Regions from separate parts of the Bradyrhizobium sp. SPXBL-04 genome, predicted to be linked through region 4. Evidence: predicted binding sites of a transcription regulator. Region 4 holds the regulator's gene; each other region holds the start of a gene.
What was found. The regulator PhoB, encoded in region 4, activates phosphate uptake and scavenging genes when phosphate is short. The targets are predictions, from matches to a motif close to TGTCATNNANCTGTCAT.
Positions count from the first base shown of each region.

Region 1 (5,557 bases), 3.6 Mb from region 4:
TTCATGTCAGCTCTGAACATTGTCATTCCGAGATGCGCCGAGAGGCGCAGGCCCGGAATCCATCGTGCAGCAGGGTCGGTGGGGAAATGGATTCCGGGTTCGCGCTCGCGCGCGCCCCGGAATGACGCCTAAGCCACCAGCTCGGCGAACAACTCCGCATCGACATTGCCGCCGGAGAGCACGATGACGACGTTCTTGCCGACGACGTCGAGACGTCCCGCGAGCAGCGCGGCAAGGCCGACGGCGCCGCCCGGCTCCACTACGAGCTTCAGCTCGCGATAGGCGAACGCCACGGCCGCACCGACTTCGGCATCCGATGCGGTGACGCCGCGCGCAAGCAGCTTGCTGTTGATCGCAAAGGTCATCTCGCCGGGCATCAGGGCCATCAGCGCATCGCAGATGGTGCGGCCCGCCGGCGGATGCGGCTCACGATGGCCGGCGGTCAGCGAAATGCCGTGATCGTCGAACGCCTCGGGCTCGGCGACCACGATCTCGGCTAGCGGATAGCGCGCTTTCACCGCCGTGGCGACGCCCGCGATCAGACCGCCGCCGGAGGCCGGCGCCACCACGATATCGGGGGCAAGGCCGAGGCCCGCCATGTCCTCGGCGATCTCGCGGCCGGCGGTGCCCTGCCCCGCAATCACGAAGGGATCGTCATACGGCTTGACCAGCGTCGCGCCGCGCTTCTCGGCGACGCCGCGCGAGATCGCCTCGCGGTCGTCGCGATCGCGATCGTACAGCACGACCTCTGCGCCGTAGGATTTGGTGCGCTCGCGCTTGGACAGCGGCGCATCCGCCGGCATCACGATCGTCGCCTGCATGTCGAGGATTTTTGCCGCGGCCGCCACGCCCTGGGCGTGGTTGCCCGAGGAGAACGCGACGACGCCGCCGGCGCGCTTGTCCTGCGGAATCGAGAACACTTTGTTGAAGGCGCCGCGGAACTTGAAGGAGCCGGTGCGCTGGAGCATTTCCGGCTTCAGGAAGACCTTTGCGCCGACGCGCTCGTTGAGCACGGGAAAAGACAACAGCGGGGTGCGGATGGCGTAAGGCGCGATCACGCGCGCTGCGGCGTCGATGTCGGCGGGGCCGACCGGAAGGAGCTGTTCGGTCATGGCCGACTTTATCGCGGCCGACGAGCCGCGGGCAAGACACCTCCCCGCGAGGATTTTCCCCGTCAGGCGACGAAGCGTGGCTGTTCCGCCCTGTTCCGGCCGGGCAGTACCGCGCCGCCCGCCTCGATGCTAGCCACGAAAGCCCTGGCCGAAGCCTCCCAGGTGTAATTGGCGGCGAACGCGACGCAGTCCTGCCGGGAGATGTCGAGCGCGGCGAAACAGGCGCTGCGCAGATCGTGATCGAGAACGCCGACCGGCGCATTGCCGATCACGTCGCGGGGACCCTTCACCGGGAAGGCCGCCACCGGCAGGCCGCTCGCGAGCGCTTCCAGTAGGACCAGGCCGAACGTGTCGGTCTTGCTCGGGAACACGAAGACGTCGGCCGCAGCATAGATTTCCGCCAGCGCCTCGCCGTGCTTCTCGCCAAGGAAGATCGCATCGGGATAGGCCTCTTCGAGCGAGGCGCGCGCCGGACCGTGACCGGACGATCACCTTGGTACCGGGCAGATCGAGATCGAGAAAGGCCTTGAGATTCTTCTCCACCGCAACCCGGCCGACCGACAGGAACACCGGCGCCGGCAGACAGAGGTCGATCGCGCGCGGGTGGAACAAATCGGTGTCGACGCCGCGCGGCCACAGCACGACATTGTCGAAGCCGCGATCGCCGAGCTCGCGGGCGAGCGCAGGCGTTGCCGCCATCACGGCACGGCTGGGCGCATGGAAGCGGCGCAGCGCGCGCCAGATCAGCGAGCCCGGCACCGGCACGCGGGCACGGACATATTCGGGAAAGCGGGTGTGGAAGCTGGTCGTGAACGGCAGCTTACGCTGGCGGCAATAGCGGCGGACCATCAGGCCGATCGGCCCCTCCGTCGCAATGTGGATGCTGTCCGGGCGCGCCTCCTCGATCAGCTTTGCAATTCGCGCCGGACGCGGCATCGCGAGGCGCACGTCGCGATAGCTCGGCATCGCGAAGGTGCGGAACGATTGCGGCGTCAGGAACGTGAACGCGACGCCGAGCCCCTCGGCGGCGTCAGCAAGCTTGGTCAGCGTCCGAACCACACCGTTGACTTGCGGGTGCCAGGCGTCGGTCGCGACCAGGATGCGCATCAGGCAGCTCTCATCAGGCAGCTCTTGCAGCGACCTGCGGGACTTGTGCGGGCTTCTGCAAATGATCCGCCCAGGTGATGATCTCGAAATGGCCGTCGTCGTGCTCGACGAGGGCCGTGCAGCTCTCGACCCAGTCGCCGCAATTCATGTAACGGATGCCGGCCTCGTCGCGGATCACGGCATAGTGTATGTGGCCGCAGATCACGCCGTCGGCCTCATGGCGCCGCGCCTCGGCGGCGAGCGCCTGCTCGAACGCGCCGATATAGTTCACGGCATTCTTGACCTTCTGCTTGGCCCATTGCGACAGCGACCAATAGGGCACGCCGAAAAGGCGGCGGAAGAAATTGACCAAGCGATTCATCTGGATCGCGAAGTCGTAGGCCTTGTCGCCGAGATGGGCGAGCCAGCGCGCGTTCTGCACCACGAGGTCGAAGATGTCGCCGTGGATGACGAGATAGCGCTTGCCGTCCACGCCGGTATGGACGGTGTTCTCGACCACATCGATGCCGCCGAAATGCGTGCCGTAATAATTGCGCAGGAACTCGTCGTGATTGCCGGGAATGTAGATGATTTTGGCGCCCTTGCGCGCCTTGCGCAGCAGCTTCTGGACCAGGTCGTTGTGCGATTGCGGCCAGTGCCAGCTCGATTTCAGCGCCCAGCCGTCGACGATGTCGCCGACGAGATAGATGGTGTCGGCATCGTGGTAGCGCAGAAAGTCGAGCAGAAGGTCGGCTTGAGAACCGCGGGCTCCGAGATGGACGTCGGAGATGAACAACGTGCGAAAGCGCCGCTCCGGGCTTTCATCACTCACATCGTAGCTTCCCATGCGCCAGCCTGTAACAATGTCCCGTGACAGGGGGATGACCGATTGAACCTTCGAGGCACCTTCAAATACGAATCACGCCTTGCCTCGCCCTCCCCGCGAATATCAGTCGCATGCGACAATCAGGCGACATGGCGCCGCAGCGCCCCCCCGCAAGACCAGATTGCCGCTGGAACCCACGAGGCAAGTGCGCTCCCTCTCCCGCTTGCGGGAGAGGGTTGGGGTGAGGGTGCCTCCTCAAGCGATGACCCCGAGTGGAGAGAGCCCTCACCCGCGCCTTTCGGCGCGACCTCTCCCGCAAGCGGGAGAGGTCGCGCGAGCCCGCGTCAGTAAAACTTGTGGAAATGATGGATCGGCCCGTGGCCATGCCCGACGCTGAAGCGGTCGGCGGCTCCGATCGCGGCGCTGATCCAGGCTTTGGCATTGCGCACCGCTTGCTCGAGATCCTCGCCCCTGGCAAGCCCCGCCGCGACGGCCGAGGACAGCGAGCAGCCGGTGCCATGGGTGTTCTTGGTGGCGAGGCGCGGCGCAGCGAGCGCGATGGTGCTGTCGGCATCGACCAGATAGTCGATGCTCTCGGCGCCCTCGCCGTGCCCGCCCTTGACCAGGACTGCGCGGCAGCCGAGCGCCAGCACGCGGCGCCCCTGGCTTTCGATCTCGGCCTCGCTTTCCGCCACGGGCTCCTCGAGCAGCGCAGCGGCCTCGGGCAGGTTCGGCGTGATCACCGAGGCCAGCGGTATCAGTCTCGTGCGCAACGCTGCGACGGCCTCGGAAGCCAGCAGCCGGTCGCCTGATGTTGCCACCATCACGGGATCGAGCACCACGTGCCGGGGCGCCCAGCGCGACAGCGCCGCCGCGATCGCCTCGATGCTGGCGGCCTGGGCCACCATGCCGATCTTCACCGCGCCGACATCGAGATCGGAAAACACCGCATCGATCTGTGCGGTGACGAACTCCGCCGGCACCGCGTGAATGCCGGTGACGCCGCGCGTGTTCTGCGCCGTCAGCGCCGTGATGGCGGAGGCGCCATAGACGCCGAGCGCGGCAAAAGTCTTCAGGTCCGCCTGGATGCCGGCGCCGCCGCTCGAATCGGAGCCGGCGATGGTGAGTGCGACCGGGGTCGTCATCGCGGGATGCATGTGCTGGAGGACACCGCCATGGCCTGTCCTAGCGCGACCGTGGAACAGCAGCAAGCGCCACGGCCCGCCGCCATGATTCGCGGCGGCCCGTCGCGCCCGCAACCGGCGCGGCATGCCCCCGCAATCGTGCCGGCCTGAAAAATCGAGCCTCGCCATAGCCTTGATAACCTGCCCTTGGCGTCCACACCGATGAGTGAGACGTTAGGTGGTAGAATCGTCCAGCGACACCATTCGCGCGAGCCGCCCCCGGCTCGCACGTCTTCCCGGGGTGGAATTATGTGGGCCTATTTTGAACGTCTCCTCGACTCCTCGATGCTGTCGCCGCACGGCATTTGCCTGTTGTGGGAACCCGAACTGATCTGGCTCCATGTCGTTTCCGACGCCTGCATCGCCGCCGCTTATTTTTCGATCCCGTTCGCGCTCGCGATCCTCGTCACCAAGCGGCGCGACCTCAAATTCGGTTGGGTCTACTGGGCATTCGCGATCTTCATCATGGCGTGCGGCCTGACCCATGTGCTGTCGATCTACACGCTTTGGGTCCCGATCTATGGCATCGAAGGCCTCGTGAAGGCGACCACAGCGGTCGCGTCCGTGGTGACCGCCGCTGCGCTCTGGCCGCTGCTGCCGAAGATCCTGACGATTCCCTCTCCGTTCGAGCTGCGGCAGGTCCAGGCCGCGCTCGAAGAGGAGGAAATCAAGAGCCGGGACGCGACGCTCCTGCTCCAGCAGGTCGGGGAAGCCCAGCGCGCGATGCGCGACAGCATGGCGCGCCTCACCGCAATCGTCGAGACCGCGGTCGACGGGGTCATCCTGTTCGATGCGCAGGATCGAATCCTGTTGTTCAATCCGGCCTGCGAGCGCTTGTTCGGCTACCGGGCTGACGAGGTGATGGGCCGGCACATCGGCATGCTGATGCCCGAGGCAGCTGCTGCGTCCGACAGCCGCACGGGGCATTTCGCGACCGGCGGCGAGGCCATCGGCCTGCGCAAGGATGAATCGACCTTTCCGATGGACCTGTCGGTGGGCCAGGCGCGGCAGGACGGCGAATTGATCTTCGTCGGCATCATCCATGACCTCACCACGCGCAAGTTGACCGAGCAGCAGCTCCAGCAGGCGCAGAAGATGGAGACGGTCGGCCAGCTCTCCGGCGGCATCGCGCACGATTTCAACAATCTCTTGACCGTCATCATCGGCAACGCCGAGCACCTCAGCGAGCAGCTCAAGGCGAGGCCCGACCTCAAGCGGTTTGCCGACGACATCTGCCAATCGGGCGAACGGGGCGCCGAGCTGACGCAGCGCCTGCTCGCGTTCAGCCGCCGCCAGTTGCTCCAGCCTCAGATGATCGATTGCCGCGGCCTGCTCGATTCCATGTTCAA
Region 1 is NZ_CP182472.1:3,182,062-3,187,618, reverse strand. Features, by position in the region: gene ACNJX8_RS14810 (threonine/serine dehydratase) at 129-1,112, opposite strand; partial or broken gene ACNJX8_RS14805 (glycosyltransferase family 4 protein) at 1,175-2,219, opposite strand; gene ACNJX8_RS14800 (UDP-2,3-diacylglucosamine diphosphatase) at 2,233-3,045, opposite strand; gene thiD (bifunctional hydroxymethylpyrimidine kinase/phosphomethylpyrimidine kinase) at 3,369-4,169, opposite strand; gene ACNJX8_RS14790 (PAS domain S-box protein) at 4,458-5,557, shown strand, end outside.
Region 1: the regulator PhoB is predicted to act here: its motif matches at 3,069-3,085, upstream of ACNJX8_RS14800 (UDP-2,3-diacylglucosamine diphosphatase).

Region 2 (5,557 bases), 3.3 Mb from region 4:
CCTTGTTCGAGATGACCAGCGAAATCTCTGCCGGAAAATCCGCGGCAGCCGCTGCCTTGATCAGCGCAGCCATGTTGGAGCCGCGGCCAGAGATCAGGATGGCGACGCGGCGCTTCATCACAGCGCCAGGTCGAGGTGGCCGTTATAGACGACGCGGTGCTCGCCTTCGGCCGGGATCACGGTGCCGAGCTGCGCCACGGTCTCGCCGGCATCGGTCAAGACCTTGACCACCTTGTCGACCTGGTCAGGTTCGACGATCGCGATCATGCCGATGCCGCAATTGAAGGTGCGCAGCATTTCCAGCTCGGCGATGCCGGCCTGCGCGGCCAGCCATTTGAACACCGGCAGCACCGGCAGCTGTGCAAGGTCGATGCCGACGCCGAGGTGCTTCGGCAGCACCCGCGGAATGTTGTCGGTGAAACCGCCGCCGGTGATGTGGGCGAGCCCCTTCACCGCGCCAGTCTCGCGGATCGCACGCAGGCAGGATTTGACGTAGAGCCGCGTCGGCGTCAGCAGCGCGCCGCCCAGCGTCATCACCGGCGCGAAAGGCGCTTGCGCCTCGAAGCCGAGGCCGGATTGTTCCACGATCTTGCGCACCAGCGAGAAGCCGTTGGAGTGCACGCCCGACGAGGCGAGCCCGATCACGGCGTCGCCCGCCGCGATGTCCTTGCGCGGCAGCAGCGTGCCGCGCTCGGCGGCGCCGACGGCAAAGCCGCCGAGATCGTAGTCGCCGTCCTTGTAGAGGCCGGGCATCTCGGCCGTTTCACCGCCGATCAGGGCGCAGCCGGATTCGCGGCAGCCCTCCGCAACGCCGGCAACGATCGCGGCGGTGGCCTCGGGATCGAGCTTGCCGCAGGCGAAATAGTCCAGGAAGAACAGTGGCTCGGCGCCCTGGACCACGAGGTCGTTGACGCTCATGGCGACGAGGTCGATGCCGATGCCGCCATGCAGGCCGGTCTCGATCGCGATCTTGACCTTGGTGCCGACGCCGTCGGTCGCGGCAACCAGCACGGGGTCCTTGAAACCGGCCGCCTTGAGGTCGAACAGGCCGCCGAAACCGCCGATCTCGGCGTCGGCGCCGGGCCGTGCGGTGGCGCGCACCATCGGCTTGATCAGGTCGACGAGGCGGTTGCCGGCGTCGATATCGACGCCTGAATCGGCGTAAGTGAGGCCGTTTTTGCGGTCGGTCATGCCCGATTTCCAGTGGGTTTGCGGCTGGTTACGTCGAATTCCGGGGACGCGCAATGGCTCGCATGGCGCCCCGCCCTATACTATGTAGATATCAACCGGTTCAGCCTCCGAGGGGGCCGGATCTGAGGTCAATCCGGGTGCCGGGAAGCGCCGCGTGAGTATTCCGAACATCATTACCCTGGGCCGCATCATGCTGGTCCCGATCATCGTCTGGGCCATCGTGTCGAGCCAAATGGAGGTGGCGTTCGCGGTCTTCCTGATCGCCGGTATCAGCGACGCCGTCGACGGCTTCCTGGCCAAGCGCTTCAACATGACGAGCGAGCTCGGCGCCCTGCTCGATCCGCTCGCCGACAAGGCGCTGCTGGTCTCGATCTACATGGCGCTCGGCATCTGGGGGGCGATTCCGCGCTGGATCGTCATCCTCGTGGTCTCGCGCGACATCATGATCGTCGCCGCCGTGATCGTATCCTGGCTGTTCGACCGGCCGGTCGAGATGAAGCCCTCGAAGGTGTCCAAGCTCAACACTGTGGCCCAAGTGGCGTTCGCGGCATTGGTGCTGGCCGCGCTTGCCTTCGGCTTCAAGCCGGCCCCCTATGATATGATCCTGATGGGCCTCGTCACGGTCTTCACGCTCTCGTCCGTGTCGCTCTATCTCGTCGAGTGGCTGCGGCACATGAGCACGATCGAGGCCAAATGAGTTGGGATGCGGCCCCGCAAAAGGCCAACTCCCGCTCGATCAAGTCGAATCTTTTCCAACGAGGCCGGCGCGCCGGCATGGAGCAAGGCAAGCGTGGCAGGCCGCGTTCATCCCCGACAATTGGCGTTTTCGCTTCCGCATGCGGAAAGCCTCAGTCGGGACAATTTCCTCGAGGGCCCCGCCAACGTGGCCGGCCTCGGCCTGATCGACGCCTGGCCGGAATGGCCGAACCGGATCATGTGGCTGGCCGGCCCCGAAGGCAGCGGCAAGAGCCACCTCGCCGCGATCTGGGCCGAGGAGGCTGGCGCCCGCTCGACCACGGCCAATGCCCTGACCGCCGCAGCGGTCCCGGGCGCGCTCGCCACCGGGGCGCTGGTGGTCGAGGATCTCAAGGCGAAAGAATTTGACGAGCGCGCGCTCTTCCACCTGATGAACCTCGCCCGTGAGGATGGCGCCTACGTCCTCTTCACCGGGCGCGAGGTCCCGGCATCGCTCGAGATCGAGCTTCGCGACCTGCGCTCGCGCCTGCGTGCCGTGCCGGCGGTCGCGCTGCTGCCGCCCGACGACCAGCTTTTCCGTGGCCTGATCGTCAAATTCTGCGCCGACCGCCAGCTCACGGTGGATGAGAGCGTGGTCAGCTACCTCGCCACCCGCCTGGAGCGGTCCTCGGCCGCCGCCCGGCGGGCTGTGGAATTGCTCGACAGCGAGGCCCTGCGGCTTGGGCGCCCCGTCACCCGGGCGCTGGCCGCCGAGCTGCTTCGGGATGCCTGACCGAACCCCGCTCGCCTCCGAGGCCGCTTGACGCGGCGGAGCGGCGGAACATCAATGTCATCGAAACGTCATCGCTCTAACACATGCTCCCGCCGGTTTTGCGCGTAAGTCGCAAATTGGGGTGAACTGGATGGATCGACTTCTCATGGACTCTGCGCAAGCCCTTGAAATCAAAGAAAAAGCTCCGGAAACCGAGGGCCTGCCGGCGATCGCTTCCAGCCCCGAGCGATTCATCAACCGGGAGCTGTCCTGGCTGCATTTCAATCGCCGCGTCCTGGAGGAATCGGTCAATCCCAGCCACCCCATGCTGGAGCGGGTGCGATTCCTGTCGATTTCAGCGAATAACCTCGACGAGTTCTTCATGGTCCGCGTGGCCGGCATCAAGGCCCAGGTGCGCGAGGGCATCGCCGAGCGCGCCCCCGATGGCCTGACGCCGTCCGAACAACTTGCGCTGATCAACCGCACCGTCTCCGAGCTTGCCTCCGACCAGCAGGCGATCTGGCGCGACCTGCGCGGCACGCTCGCCGATGTCGGCATCGTGCTGGTTGAGGGCAAGGACGTCACCAAGGCGGAGCGGAGCTGGATCGAGGACTACTTCCTCAACAACGTGTTCCCGCTGCTGACGCCGCTCGCAATCGATCCGGCCCACCCCTTCCCGTTCATTCCAAGCCTCGGCTTCACCATTGCGCTCCAGCTCACGCGCGCCGCCGACGGCAAGCAGATGAACGCGCTGATCCGCATGCCCGGCAAGATCGATCGCTTCATCCGCCTACCAGCCGAGGGCAAGGCCGTCCGGCTGATTTCGCTGGAACAGGCGACCGCCCTGTTCATCAACCGCCTCTTCCCCGGATACAATTTGCACGGCCAGGGCGCCTTCCGAATCATCCGCGACTCCGAGCTCGAAATCGAGGAAGAAGCGGAAGACCTGGTCCGCCTGTTCGAGACCGCGCTGAAGCGTCGCCGCCGCGGCTCGGTGATCCGGCTCGAGATCGACGCCAAAATGCCCGAGGAATTGCGGAGCTTCGTGCAGCACGCATTGTCGGCCGCCGATGACGAGGTGTTCCTGGTCGACGGCGTGCTCGCCATGAACGAGCTTTCGCAGCTCACCCGCATCGACCGTCCCGACCTCGAATTCACCCCTTACGTGCCGCGCCATCCCGAGCGGGTGCGCGAGCATGCCGGCGACATCTTCGCTGCGATCCGGCAGAAGGACCTCATCGTCCATCACCCCTACGAATCCTTCGACGTGGTGGTGCAGTTCCTGCAGCAGGCCGCGCGCGACCCAGATGTTGTCGCGATCAAGCAGACGCTCTACCGCACCTCGCAGAACTCACCGATCGTGCGTGCACTGGCCGAGGCCGCCGAGGCCGGCAAGTCGGTCACCGCGCTGATCGAGCTGAAGGCGCGATTCGACGAAGAGGCCAACATCCGCTGGGCACGCGACCTCGAACGCGCCGGCGTGCAAGTCGTCTACGGCTTCCTCGAACTGAAGACGCATGCAAAGCTCTCGATGGTGGTGCGCCGCGAGGGCGGCAGCCTCACGACCTACGTCCATACCGGCACCGGCAACTATCACTCGGTGACCGCGCGCATCTACACCGACCTCTCCTACTTCACCTCGGATCCGACCATCGGCCGAGACGCGGCGCGCGTGTTCAATTTCATCACTGGCTATGCCGCGCCGAGCGATCTGGAGAAGATGGCGGTGTCGCCATTGACCTTGCGCAAGCGCATCATCGAGCACATCCAGGGCGAGACCGCGCATGCACGGCACGGCCGGCACGGCGCGGTCTGGATGAAGATGAATGCGCTTGTCGACCCCGACATCATCGACGCGCTCTACGAGGCCTCGCAGGCCGGCGTCCAGGTCGAGTTGGTGGTGCGCGGCATCTGCTGCCTCAGGCCCGGAATTCCCGGCCTGTCGGAGAACATCCGCGTCAAGTCGATCATCGGACGCTTCCTGGAACACGGCCGAATCTACTGCTTCGGCATGGGCCAAGGCCTGCCGAGTGCGAAAGCGGCTGTGTATATCTCCTCGGCCGATATGATGCCGCGCAACCTCGACCGCCGCGTCGAGGTGCTGTGTCCGCTGCAAAATCCCACGGTGCATCAGCAGGTTCTCGAACAGATCATGGTCGCGAATCTGAAGGACAATGAGCAGAGTTGGCAATTGTTGCCGGACGGGTCCTCAACGCGTATGAAGGCCGCGAAGGGCGAGGAGCCTTTCAACGTCCACAACTACTTCATGACAAATCCGAGTCTGTCTGGCCGTGGAAAGTCGCTCAAAGAATCCTCGCCGCGCCGTCTCACGCGCCGGAACGAACGTCACCAATCCTGATCCCGGATTCTCGACGTGAAGCAGCCGCGCAAGCGCGGCGCGAGCGTCGCGGTCATCGACATCGGTTCCAACTCGGTCCGCCTCGTCGTCTACGAGGCGCTGGCGCGCAGCCTCATTCCAATCTTCAACGAGAAGACGCTGTGCGGCCTCGGACGCGAGGTGCAGAGCACGGGCCTGCTCGCGCCCGACGCCGTCGACAAGGCGCTGACCTCCCTCAAGCGTTTTCGCGCGCTGTGCCGCGTGATGCAGGTCGGGCGCGTGTTCGCGATTGCGACCGCCGCCTGCCGCGACGCCTCCAACGGCCCCGACTTCATCGCGAAGGCCGAGCGCATCTGCGCCGTGAAGATCGAGATCCTGTCGGGCCAGCGCGAAGCGCGGCTGTCGGCGCTCGGCGTGATCTCCGGCATCCATCATCCCGACGGCATCGTCGGCGATCTCGGCGGCGGCTCGCTCGAGCTGATCGACGTGCGCGGAAACAGCGTGCGCAGCGGCGTGACGCTGCCGCTCGGTGGCCTCGCGCTCCAGGACCTCGCGCACAAATCGCTCAAGCGCGCCGACCG
Region 2 is NZ_CP182472.1:4,950,901-4,956,457, forward strand. Features, by position in the region: gene purN (phosphoribosylglycinamide formyltransferase) at 1-118, opposite strand, end outside; gene purM (phosphoribosylformylglycinamidine cyclo-ligase) at 118-1,191, opposite strand; gene ACNJX8_RS23560 (CDP-alcohol phosphatidyltransferase family protein) at 1,346-1,888, shown strand; gene ACNJX8_RS23565 (DnaA ATPase domain-containing protein) at 1,982-2,659, shown strand; gene ACNJX8_RS23570 (RNA degradosome polyphosphate kinase) at 2,805-4,997, shown strand; gene ppx (exopolyphosphatase) at 5,013-5,557, shown strand, end outside.
Region 2: the regulator PhoB is predicted to act here: its motif matches at 2,715-2,731, upstream of ACNJX8_RS23570 (RNA degradosome polyphosphate kinase).

Region 3 (5,557 bases), 770 kb from region 4:
ATTCCGGCCCGCCGCTGGTCTCGATCGAAAAGAAGATCGCCGACGGACTCGGTCTCAAGCTCGGCGACGAGATCGTGGTCAACGTGCTTGGCCGTGACATCGCGGCTAGAATCGGCAATCTGCGCACCATCGACTGGCAGGGGCTCGGCATCAATTTCGTCCTCGTGTTCTCGCCGAACGCCTTCAAGGGCGCACCGCATACCCATATCGCAACGCTGACCGAAGCCGGCAGCAACGCTGCGGGCGACGGCAAGATCATCAAGCAGGTGGCCGACGCCTATCCGATGGTGACGAGCGTGCGCGTGCGCGAGGTGATGGAGACGGTCGGCTCGGTGGTGACCAACCTGGCGCTGGCGATCCGCGGCGCCAGTGTCGTGACCCTGATCTCGGCGATCCTGGTGCTCGGCGGGGCGCTCGCCGCCGGCCATCGCCACCGGGTCTATGATGCGGTGATCCTGAAGACGCTGGGCGCGACGCGGCTGCGGCTGCTCGGCGCCTATGCGCTCGAATACCTCCTGATCGGGCTCGCCACCGCAGTGTTCGGCGTGATCGCCGGCAGCATCGCGGCCTGGATGATCGTGACGCGGCTGATGACGCTGAGTTTCGTCTGGCAGGCCGGCAGCGCCGCCAGCGTGGTCGCGGCCGCGCTCGTCGTCACTGTGGGGCTCGGGCTCGCCGGCACGCTGCTCGCGTTGAACAAAAAGCCCGCGACGGTGTTGCGGAATTTGTGACAAAAGGTAGCGGATGGGCGCGCGGGAGCGGAATCGCACGATTCCTGCGATTAACCACGTCCGCCCGTCAGGATTGTGGCCGAGGGCGACATTCGGCCGCGCGTGGACGGTTGCAGCGAATGTGTTAGTTTCCCACATATCGAGTGGGTTCGGAGCCCCGATTGTGAGCCAAAATTTAGTCGGCTGGGATCGGTATCCGAGATAGAACTGACGAACCGGCGGCGTGGCGACCCTCATGCCGGACCGGACCAACCAACGGGAATTCGACCATGTCGGACCTAGACCGTAACTACGCTTCTCCTTTCGGCAGGGCCGCCGGGCGTGTTGACGCCGCGACGGTCGATGCCGGCCTGCGCGCCTATATGCTGCGCATCTACAATTACATGAGCATCGGCCTGGCCATCACGGGCCTTGCCGCGCTCGGCGTCTACATGGCCGCCGTGACGGACGTCCCGACGCCGGAAGCCGTCCGCGTCGGCAAGCTGTTCCTGACGCCATTCGGCTACGCGATGTTCGTGAGCCCCCTGAAGTGGCTGTTCATGCTGGCGCCGCTCGCGATGGTGTTCGTGATCTCGGCGGGCATCAACCGTCTGGCACCCTCGACGGCCCAGATCCTGTTCTGGGTGTTCTCGGCGCTGATGGGCATCTCGCTGTCGTCGATCTTCCTGGTGTTCACGCACACCTCGATCGTGCGGGTATTCTTCATCACCGCGGCGACCTTCGGTGCGCTCAGCCTCTACGGCTACACCACCAAGCGTGACATGACCGGAATGGGCTCGTTCCTGTTCATGGGCCTGATCGGCATCATCATCGCCAGCCTGGTGAACCTGTTCCTGGCCAGCTCGATGCTGCAGTTCATCGTGTCGGTGGTCGGCGTGCTGGTGTTCGCGGGCCTCACCGCCTGGGATACCCAGCGGCTGAAGAACGACTACATCTACGGCTACGCCTCGGCCGGCGGTGACATCGCAGAGCGTGCGGCCATCACCGGCGCGCTGTCGCTGTACCTGAACTTCATCAACCTGTTCACGCTGCTGTTGCAGCTCCTCGGCCAGCGCGACTAATGCCAGGACGAGGGAACGACATGAACCCCGGCCGAAAGGCCGGGGTTTTTGTTTGGGCCGGGCTGTACCCACAGGCACCGTCATTGCGAGGAGCTCTTGACGAAGCAAACCAGAGTGCCTCCACGGATGCATTTCTGGATTGCTTCGCTACGCTCGCAATGACGCCGGAGAAGCAGCGCAGGCCCTTCCAGCCGGCGCACGAAGCCTCTATCCTTCCCGCCATGTCCGCACCTGAAATCAGGCCCACCACCGAGGCCGACCTTCCCGCCATCACCGCCATCTATCAGCAGGCCGTCCGCGAGGGCACCGCGACGTTCGAGCTGGAGCCGCCCGACCTTGCCGAGATGACGCGCCGCTATCGCGCACTGATCGACGGCGGCTATCCCTATTTCGTCGCCATCCTCGATCGTCGCGTGGCCGGCTATGCCTATGCCGGGGCCTACCGGCCGCGGCCGGCCTATCGCTTCACGGTCGAGAATTCGATCTATCTCGACCCCTCCTTCCACCGCCGCGGTGTCGGCTCCCTGCTGCTGGAGCGGCTGATCACCGAATGCGAGGCGCGTGGCTTCCGCCAGATGATCGCCGTGATCGGCGATTCCGCCAATGCCGGCTCGATCGGCGTTCACACCAAGAGCGGCTTCAAGATGATCGGCACGCATCCCAATGTCGGGCTGAAATTCGGCCGCTGGCTGGATACGGTGATGATGCAGCGGGATCTCGGCGAGGGCGCGAGCACGGTGCCGGGGAAGTAGGGGCTCCCGTCATTCCGGGGCGCGCGCAGCGCGAACCCGGAATCCATTGAACGACACGGACGGTGGATGAATGGATTCCGGGTTCGCGACTTCGTCGCGCCCCGGAATGACGACCGAAGGTCTTCACACCACCGCCAGCTTCCGATCGATCACCAGCAGCACGCGCTCGAGCTCGTGACCGCGGCGCAGGATCAGGCCGGTCGCCGAGATCACGCTGTACATGCCCTGCTTGCGCGCAAGCCGCGGGTCCTTCTCGATCCGATAGATCGGCACTTCCGAGGCGCGGCGATAGACCGAGAACACGGCGCGGTCCTTCAGGAAGTCGATAGCGTAGTCGCGCCACTCGCCGTCGGCGACCATGCGGCCGTAGAGATTGAGAATCCGGTGCAGCTCGAGGCGGTTGAAGGTCACCCGATTCGGCTGCGTCGTCGCAGCGGCGGGGCGCGCCGCCGCGCGCTGCTCGCTCGGCTCGGCATCCTCCGACATCAGATTCATGGGAAGCGCCTCCTCATCGCACGGCATGACCCGCGTCCGCGACAACCGGAACCTCTGGCATCATGACAGTTGCATGATTGCGCCAACCGGTCCCTACCGCAAGGGGCCTTCCCGTTCGACTCATCGAATCGGGACACACGCAATGGTGGAACTTTGTCGCGGCAAACCGTCACGGGATCGTTAGCAGGAATCATAGTGTCGCCGCTTTTCCGCCTAGCGACTGCCGCCCTGCACTGCGAAAAGGCTCACGTGCGTTGGCCCGGTCCTTCGGTTCCGGATTCCTCAGCCCCCAGCCCCCCGGGGTCGACAGGATCGGGTCTGTACGCGCGACAAGGAGGGCCAACGCAAGTTGGTCCTTTTTTGTTTGTGTCGGGATGTTTCCGGCTCGCCGAGCCTTCGCTCTCCTCATGCACCGGCTCCCTCCCCTCATCCTGAGGGCCGCGCTCGCGCGGCGTCTCGAAGGATGAAAGGCCGAGCTGCATCCGCCGGGCCTGCTTGGTTCGTGACGCGCGCAAGGGCGCGCTCCTCACCATGAGGAGTTAGAGCGAGCGCGACGCTGGTGAGTCAGTGAAATCAGTGCAGCGACGTGTACGCCGCGCCCAGCATCGCACCCGGCTTCTCTCGGTTGCCATCCTGAACATAGACCACCGCGCCGTCGACGCCGTCGCGCGTGAGATTCTCGATCGGCACCGTCCAGCTTTCCGGGCGGCCGGTCCAGTCGCCGACCTTGAGCAGGTTGCGCACCACGTTGTGGTAGGTGATCTGCTGTCCGCGATTTTCGCCGCGGGTGATCGTGATCGGCACCGACTTGGCGATCGAGCAGATCCAGACCTCCCCATGCGAGACCGTGGGCTCGTTGCTCGCAGCGACGGAGACGCTGATCTGCTTGCCCGCAAGCGACATCGTCACCGGCACGCTCATCACGCCCATGCCCTTGTCGGTCTTGCCGATCGCATTCTCGATGCCGGTGCGATCGCTGCCGATGACATGGGTCGAGCCATTGACGACGACCTGCGGCGTGTAGACCTCGCGGTCGCCGCGCATGCGCGAGTAAGCACGCTGCCGCGCAGAGAAGCGCGAATCGGCCAGCGTGTCCTTCCAGCCGAGATAGTCCCAATAGTCGATCGGCATGCTCAGCGCGATGACCGAGGGATCCTTGGAGAGATCGCCGATGATCTTGTCGGCGGGCGGGCAAGACGAGCAGCCCTGCGAGGTAAACAATTCGACAACGGCGCGGGGATCAGCCTCGGCAGGGCGGATGACGGCGACGATCGCACAGATGCCGAGAGCACCCGACCAGAGGGCACTGGACCAACGTGAAATCGGATGAGAAGCCGTCATTGTTGTCATGTCGAACGCCGCACACCATTGCTCGTGAGAGGGAATTTTATCGCCTGATGGTCACCGTAATCTTACGGGGCGCAGCACATTCATCCGTCCAGGAGGAGGTTTTCCACCGGCCGGGCCCATCCGAAACGTGCCGCAAAACGCGCGAAGGCGGCCTTTTGATAGGCCGCCTTCGTTCTGGCTTCTACTCACTTCGCAGTGAGCCATCGTTCACAAATCCGCGCTTACGCCGCGAGCTTGCGCAGGACGTAATGGAGGATGCCGCCATTGCGGTAGTAATCGAGCTCGTCCAGCGTATCGATGCGGCAAAGCAGCGAAACGCGCTGCAACGAACCGTCGCCGGAGACGATCTCCGCGGTCAGCTTCTGGCGCGGCTTGAGGTCGCCGACGAGGCCGCGCAACGTGACCTTCTCGTCACCCTTCAGACCCAGCGACTGCCAGGAAGTGCCGTCCTCGAAGGTCAGCGGCAGCACGCCCATGCCGACCAGGTTCGAACGGTGGATGCGCTCGAAGCTCTGGCAGATCACGGCGCGAACGCCGAGCAGGCGCGTGCCCTTCGCGGCCCAGTCGCGCGAGGAGCCGTTGCCGTATTCAGCGCCGGCGAACACCACCAGCGGCACCTTCTCTTCCTGGTACTTCATCGCGGCGTCGTAGATCGACATCTGCTCGCCGTCCGGCCAGTGCTTGGTCAGACCGCCTTCCGGAATGTTGCCGTCGGCGCCCTTCAGCATGAAGTTCTTGATGCGGATGTTGGCGAAGGTGCCACGCATCATCACTTCGTGGTTGCCGCGGCGCGTGCCGTACTGATTGAAGTCCGCGGGGCGCACCTGGTGCTCGCTGAGATATTTGCCAGCGGGCGAGGTGAGCTTGATCGAGCCGGCCGGCGAGATGTGGTCGGTGGTGATCTTGTCGCCGAACATGGCGAGGATGCGCGCCTCGACGATGTCGGTGACCGGCTCCGGCTCCTTCTTCATGCCGTCGAAATAGGGCGGGTTCTGCACATAGGTCGAAGACATGTTCCAGCGATAGGTCTCGCTCTCGACCGTCTTGATCTTGCGCCAGTTGGTGTCGCCCTTGAACACGTCGGCATACTTCTTCTTGAAGATCGACGCGGTCACGAACTTCTTCATGAAGGCGTTGATCTCCTTCGTCGTCGGCCAGATGTCCTTCA
Region 3 is NZ_CP182472.1:375,300-380,856, reverse strand. Features, by position in the region: gene ACNJX8_RS01820 (ABC transporter permease) at 1-731, shown strand, start outside; gene ACNJX8_RS01815 (Bax inhibitor-1/YccA family protein) at 1,001-1,792, shown strand; gene ACNJX8_RS01810 (GNAT family N-acetyltransferase) at 2,014-2,544, shown strand; gene ACNJX8_RS01805 (DUF2794 domain-containing protein) at 2,668-3,039, opposite strand; gene ACNJX8_RS01800 (DUF1223 domain-containing protein) at 3,613-4,389, opposite strand; gene acnA (aconitate hydratase AcnA) at 4,611-5,557, opposite strand, start outside.
Region 3: the regulator PhoB is predicted to act here: its motif matches at 3,102-3,118, upstream of ACNJX8_RS01805 (DUF2794 domain-containing protein).

Region 4 (5,557 bases):
GGGGGCGATCTTCGCAGGTCCCCCGTCCTATCTCAGCCTGTTCAATGCCGCGCTGATCCTCGCCATCATGGTGCTGCCCTTCATCACCTCGATCTCGGTCGACGTGTTCAAGACGGTGCCGCCGGTGCTGAAAGAGGCCGCCTACGGCGTCGGCTGCACCACTTGGGAAGTCGTCCGCAGCGTGGTGATCCCCTACACCCGGGTCGGCATCATCGGCGGCGTCATGCTGGCGCTAGGCCGCGCGCTCGGCGAGACCATGGCGGTGACTTTTATCATCGGCAACTCGTTCCGGATCTCCTCGTCGATCTTCGCGCCGGGCACCACGATCTCGGCGGCGATCGCCTCCGAGTTCGCCGAGAGTGACGGCCTGCACCAGTCCGGCCTGATCCTGCTCGGCCTGCTCCTGTTCGTGCTGACGTTCTTCGTGCTCGCGGCCGCGCGGCTGATGCTGCTGCGCCTGGAACAGAAGGCGGGGAAGTGACATGAACCCGATTTACGCACGCCGCCGCCGCACCGACATCGTCATCCGCGGGCTCTGCATCGCCGCCGCCGCCTTCGGCGTCACCTGGCTCGCGCTGATCCTGATCACGCTGCTCTACAACGGCCTTAGCGGCCTGAACCTCCAGGTCTTCACTGAGAACACGCCGCCGCCCGGCGCGTCCGAAGGCGGCCTGCTCAACGCCATCGTCGGCTCGCTGATCATGACCGCGCTCGGCGTCGGCATCGGCGCGCCGCTCGGCCTGTTCGCCGGCACCTATCTCGCCGAATACGGCCGTAACGACAAGCTGACTTCGGTGATCCGCTTCATCAACGACATCCTGTTGTCGGCGCCCTCGATCATCATCGGCCTGTTCATCTACGGCGCCGTGGTGGTGCCGATGCGCGGCTTCTCGGCGATCGCCGGTAGCCTCGCGCTCGCCGTGATCGTCATCCCGGTGGTGCTGCGCACCACCGAGGACATGCTGCTTCTGGTGCCGAACGCGCTGCGCGAGGCGGCCTCCGCGCTCGGCTTGCCGCGCTCACTGGTGATCAAGCGCATCGCCTACCGCGCCGCGCGCTCCGGCCTCATCACCGGCGTGCTGCTCGCCACCGCCCGCGTCGCGGGCGAGACCGCGCCGCTGCTGTTCACCGCGCTGTCGAACCAGTTCTTCAGCCTCGGCCTGAACAAGACGATGGCCAACCTGCCCGTGACCATCAACAATTTCGTGCAGAGCCCCTACGCCTATTGGAAGCAGCTCGCCTGGAGCGGCGCACTGCTGATCACGCTCACCGTGCTTGCCCTGAACATTGGCGCCCGCATCCTCGGTGCCGAGAGGACCGCAAAATGACCGACCTGTCCGTATCCGTGAGTTCCAACGGTCACCTGGCCTCGCATCCGCTGCCGGAAGCGCCCGCCAAGGTGACGGTGCGCAACCTCAACTTCTATTACGGCGAGCATCACGCGCTGAAGAACATCAACCTGACGCTCGGCACCAACCGCGTCACGGCCTTCATCGGCCCGTCGGGCTGCGGCAAGTCGACCCTGCTGCGCATCTTCAACCGGATGTACGACCTCTATCCGGGCCAGCGCGTGACCGGTCAGCTGATGCTCGACCAGACCAACATCCTCGATCCCAAGCTCGACCTCAATCTGCTGCGCGCCCGGGTCGGCATGGTGTTCCAGAAGCCGACACCGTTCCCGATGACGATCTACGAGAACATCGCCTTCGGCATCCGCCTCTACGAGAAGATCTCGAAGTCCGAGATGGACGACCGGGTCGAGAAGGCGCTGCGCGGCGGCGCGCTGTGGAACGAGGTCAAGGACAAGCTCAACGCCTCGGGCCTGTCGCTCTCCGGCGGCCAGCAGCAGCGCCTCTGCATCGCCCGCACGGTCGCGGTGCGGCCTGAAGTAATCTTGTTCGACGAGCCCTGCTCGGCGCTCGATCCGATCTCGACCGCCAAGGTCGAGGAGCTGATCCAGGAACTGTCCGAGAACTACACGATCGCGATCGTCACCCACAACATGCAGCAGGCGGCGCGCGTCTCCGACAAGACCGCCTTCATGTATCTCGGCGAACTGATCGAGTTCGACGACACCAGCAAGATCTTCACGTCGCCGAGCGACCGGCGTACGCAGGATTACATCACCGGCAGGTTCGGCTGAGGAGACGGGAAATGGGTACTGAACATACCGCAAAGGCCTTCGACACCGACCTCCAGGAGCTCACCCGCCTGGTCGCCGAGATGGGCGGCATCGCCGAGCGCATGATCGTCGATTCCGTCGACGCGCTGATCCGCCGCGACGTCGCGCTCGGCCAGCGCGTCGTCACCACCGACGCCGAGCTCGACGCGCTGCAGAAGCGCATCGAGGAGCGCGCCGTGCTCACCATCGCCCGCCGCCAGCCGATGGCGGTGGATCTGCGCGAGATCGTCGGCGCCATGCGCGTCGCCACCGATCTCGAGCGCATCGGCGACCTCGCCAAGAACATGGGCAAGCGCGTGGCGGCGCTGGAGACGGACTTCCATCCGCTAAAACTGTTTCGCGGCCTGGAGCACATGACCGACCTCGTGCAGCAGCAGGTCAAGTCGGTGCTGGACGCCTATGCCGCGCATGATCTGCCGGCGGCAATGGCGGTGTGGAAGGGCGACGAGGAAGTCGACGCCATCTGCACCTCGCTGTTCCGCGAGCTCCTCACCTACATGATGGAGGATCCGCGCAACATCTCGTTCTGCATCCATCTGATGTTCTGCGCCAAGAACATCGAGCGGATCGGTGACCACGCCACCAACATCGCCGAAACAGTGTTCTACATGATCGAAGGTCAGGCGATCACCGACAAGCGGCCGAAGGGCGATATGACGACCTTCGCCACGACGGTACCGAATACCTGAGGGAGCGACGACAACATGGGCGCACGCATCATGGTGGTTGAGGACGAGGAAGCTCTCACCGAGCTTCTCCGTTACAACCTCGAAGGCGACGGCTATGACGTGGAGACGGTGATGCGCGGCGACGACGCCGACACCCGCCTCAAGGAACACATCCCCGATCTGATCGTGCTCGACTGGATGCTGCCGGGACTATCAGGCATCGAGCTGTGCCGGCGGCTGCGCACCCGTCCCGAGACCAAGCAACTCCCGATCATCATGCTCACCGCGCGCGGCGAGGAGAGCGAGCGGGTGCGGGGTCTTGCGACCGGCGCCGACGACTACATCGTCAAGCCGTTCTCGGTGCCGGAGCTGCTCGCGCGCGTGAAGGGGCTCTTGCGACGGGCAAGCCCGGAGCGGCTCGCCACCGTGCTCGCCTATGGCGACATCGAGCTCGATCGCGACAAGCGCCGCGTGGCGCGCTCTGGCCGGCCGATCGATCTCGGCCCGACCGAATATCGCCTGCTGGAGTTCTTCCTGGAGCATCCCGGCCGCGTGTTCTCGCGCGAGCAGCTGCTCGACAGCGTCTGGGGCCGCGACATCTATATCGACGAGCGCACCGTCGACGTCCATATCGGACGCCTGCGCAAGCTGCTCAATCTCGGCCGCGAGCAGGACCCGATCCGCACCGTCCGCGGCGCCGGCTATGCGCTGGATGATCGGTTTGCGAAGGCGGAGCAGACGTAAGTTAGGCGGTGTTGCTTTAGCAGGCGGGCGGCTGCCACACTCTCACTGTCGTCCCGGACAAGTGTAAGCGCAGATCCGGGACCCATAGCACAGGGAGTGATTGTTGCGCTAAAAAGGTAACTCCGAGTCCCCGTAGCCACAGCTTGCGGTGGCTGTGGGTCCCGGATCTACGCGCGCTTGAGGCGCGCTTGTCCGGGACGACATCGGATTTGTAGAGCCGCGATCGCACGACGGCTCATTTCTGGTCTCAGAACAAACTCACCGCGTGCTCGGCTTGGCCGGCGCCCGCCGGCGATCCGCGGCCGGCTGATAGGCGACGCGCGAGTGCTGGGCACAGTAGGGCAGGCCGGACAGCGCCCTGCCGCCGCAGAAGAAGAAATCCGGGCTCGATGGATCGCCGACCGGCCAGTGGCAGGTTGCCTCGTTCAATTCCAGCAGCGACAGCCGCTGGCTCATCGGCACCACGTTGTCGTAGGTGACCGGTTCGGCCTCCACCTCGACCTCGAAGGCCTGCGCCAGCGCGGTGTTGCCGCGCGAGATCGGCCGGGTCACCCGCATCATGTGCTGTGCTGGGCGCGCCTTGCGCGGCCGCGGCGCGGCCGAAGATGGGCTCTTGGCGCGGCCCGACAGGCCGAGCCTGTGCACTTTGCCGATCACGGCATTGCGGGTCACATTGCCGAGCTCGGCCGCGATCTGGCTGGCCGAAAGTCCGGCCTCCCAGAGCTTTTTCAGCTGCTCGACGCGATCGTCGGACCAGGTCAAAACCGTCATTGCACCCTTTCCCTCGCTGCGCGCCACCATCCTGGGGCCTCACAGCGAATGCCTAAGCCTTGAAAAACCCGTGCCGCCAGAATCCCTTAAGGCTCGCCGGGCGCGCTACTGACGCCCGAACGTTTACGCCGGTACATGAGGACTTAGAGGATCAGAACCGCTGCACGAGATGTCGTATCTGACAGGCCAAACGCTACAATATGGCGTGACTCCCGCGCAAGAGTCCGCCGACTCGCTTCCACATGTTCCGTGGTGAAAACCCCGCAAAATCGGCACCGCAAGACTACGGATTCAGCGTTTCGCGAGGCTTTCCAGGCGGCATTGACACCGGTCTTGCCAGGCATAAGATAGTGGCGCGTGCCGCCCTTAAAAGGCGGCACGTTTCGTTTTCCGGACCGGTCAATGGTGCGCTGCGCAAGGCACGCCAGGCAGGTCTCAACATCCAAATGCAACATCCAAGTGATGGTCATGACCAACAGCGCCGCGCCGCATCTGCTTCCCGTTTTCGCCAGGGCCGACCTTGGTTTCGAGCGCGGCGAAGGCTGCTGGCTGATCGCGACCAATGGCGATCGCTATCTCGATTTCACGTCGGGCGTTGCGGTGAACGCGCTCGGCCATGCTCATCCCGCGCTGGTCAAGGCATTGCAGGAGCAGGCGACCAAGCTCTGGCACATGTCGAACCTGTTCCAAAGCCCGGACGGTGAGAAACTGGCGGCGCGCCTGTGCAGCGAAAGCTTCTCCGACTTCGTGTTCTTCTGCAATTCCGGCGCCGAAGCGCTGGAATGCGTGATCAAGGTCGTGCGGCGCTATCACGCCGCCAAAGGCCATCCTGATCGCTATCGCATGATCACCTTCGAGGGTGCCTTCCACGGCCGCACGCTGGCGACGCTGGCTGCGACGGGCTCGGCAAAATATCTCGAAGGTTTCGGCCCGCCGATGGACGGCTTCGACCAGGTCCCGCATGGCGATATCGAGGCCGTGAAGAAGGCGATCGGTCCGCAGACCGCCGGCATCCTGATCGAGCCGATCCAGGGCGAGGGCGGTGTGCGTTCGTCGACACCCGCCTTCCTCAAGGCGCTGCGTCAGCTCTGCGACGAGAAGGGCCTGTTGCTCGCGTTCGACGAGGTGCAGACCGGCATGGGCCGCACCGGCGATCTGTTCGCGCATCGCCGTCTCGGCGTCACGCCCGACG
Region 4 is NZ_CP182472.1:8,264,919-8,270,475, reverse strand. Features, by position in the region: gene pstC (phosphate ABC transporter permease subunit PstC) at 1-481, shown strand, start outside; gene pstA (phosphate ABC transporter permease PstA) at 483-1,328, shown strand; gene pstB (phosphate ABC transporter ATP-binding protein PstB) at 1,325-2,143, shown strand; gene phoU (phosphate signaling complex protein PhoU) at 2,155-2,871, shown strand; gene phoB (phosphate regulon transcriptional regulator PhoB) at 2,887-3,594, shown strand; gene ACNJX8_RS39360 (GcrA family cell cycle regulator) at 3,853-4,365, opposite strand; gene ACNJX8_RS39355 (aspartate aminotransferase family protein) at 4,834-5,557, shown strand, end outside.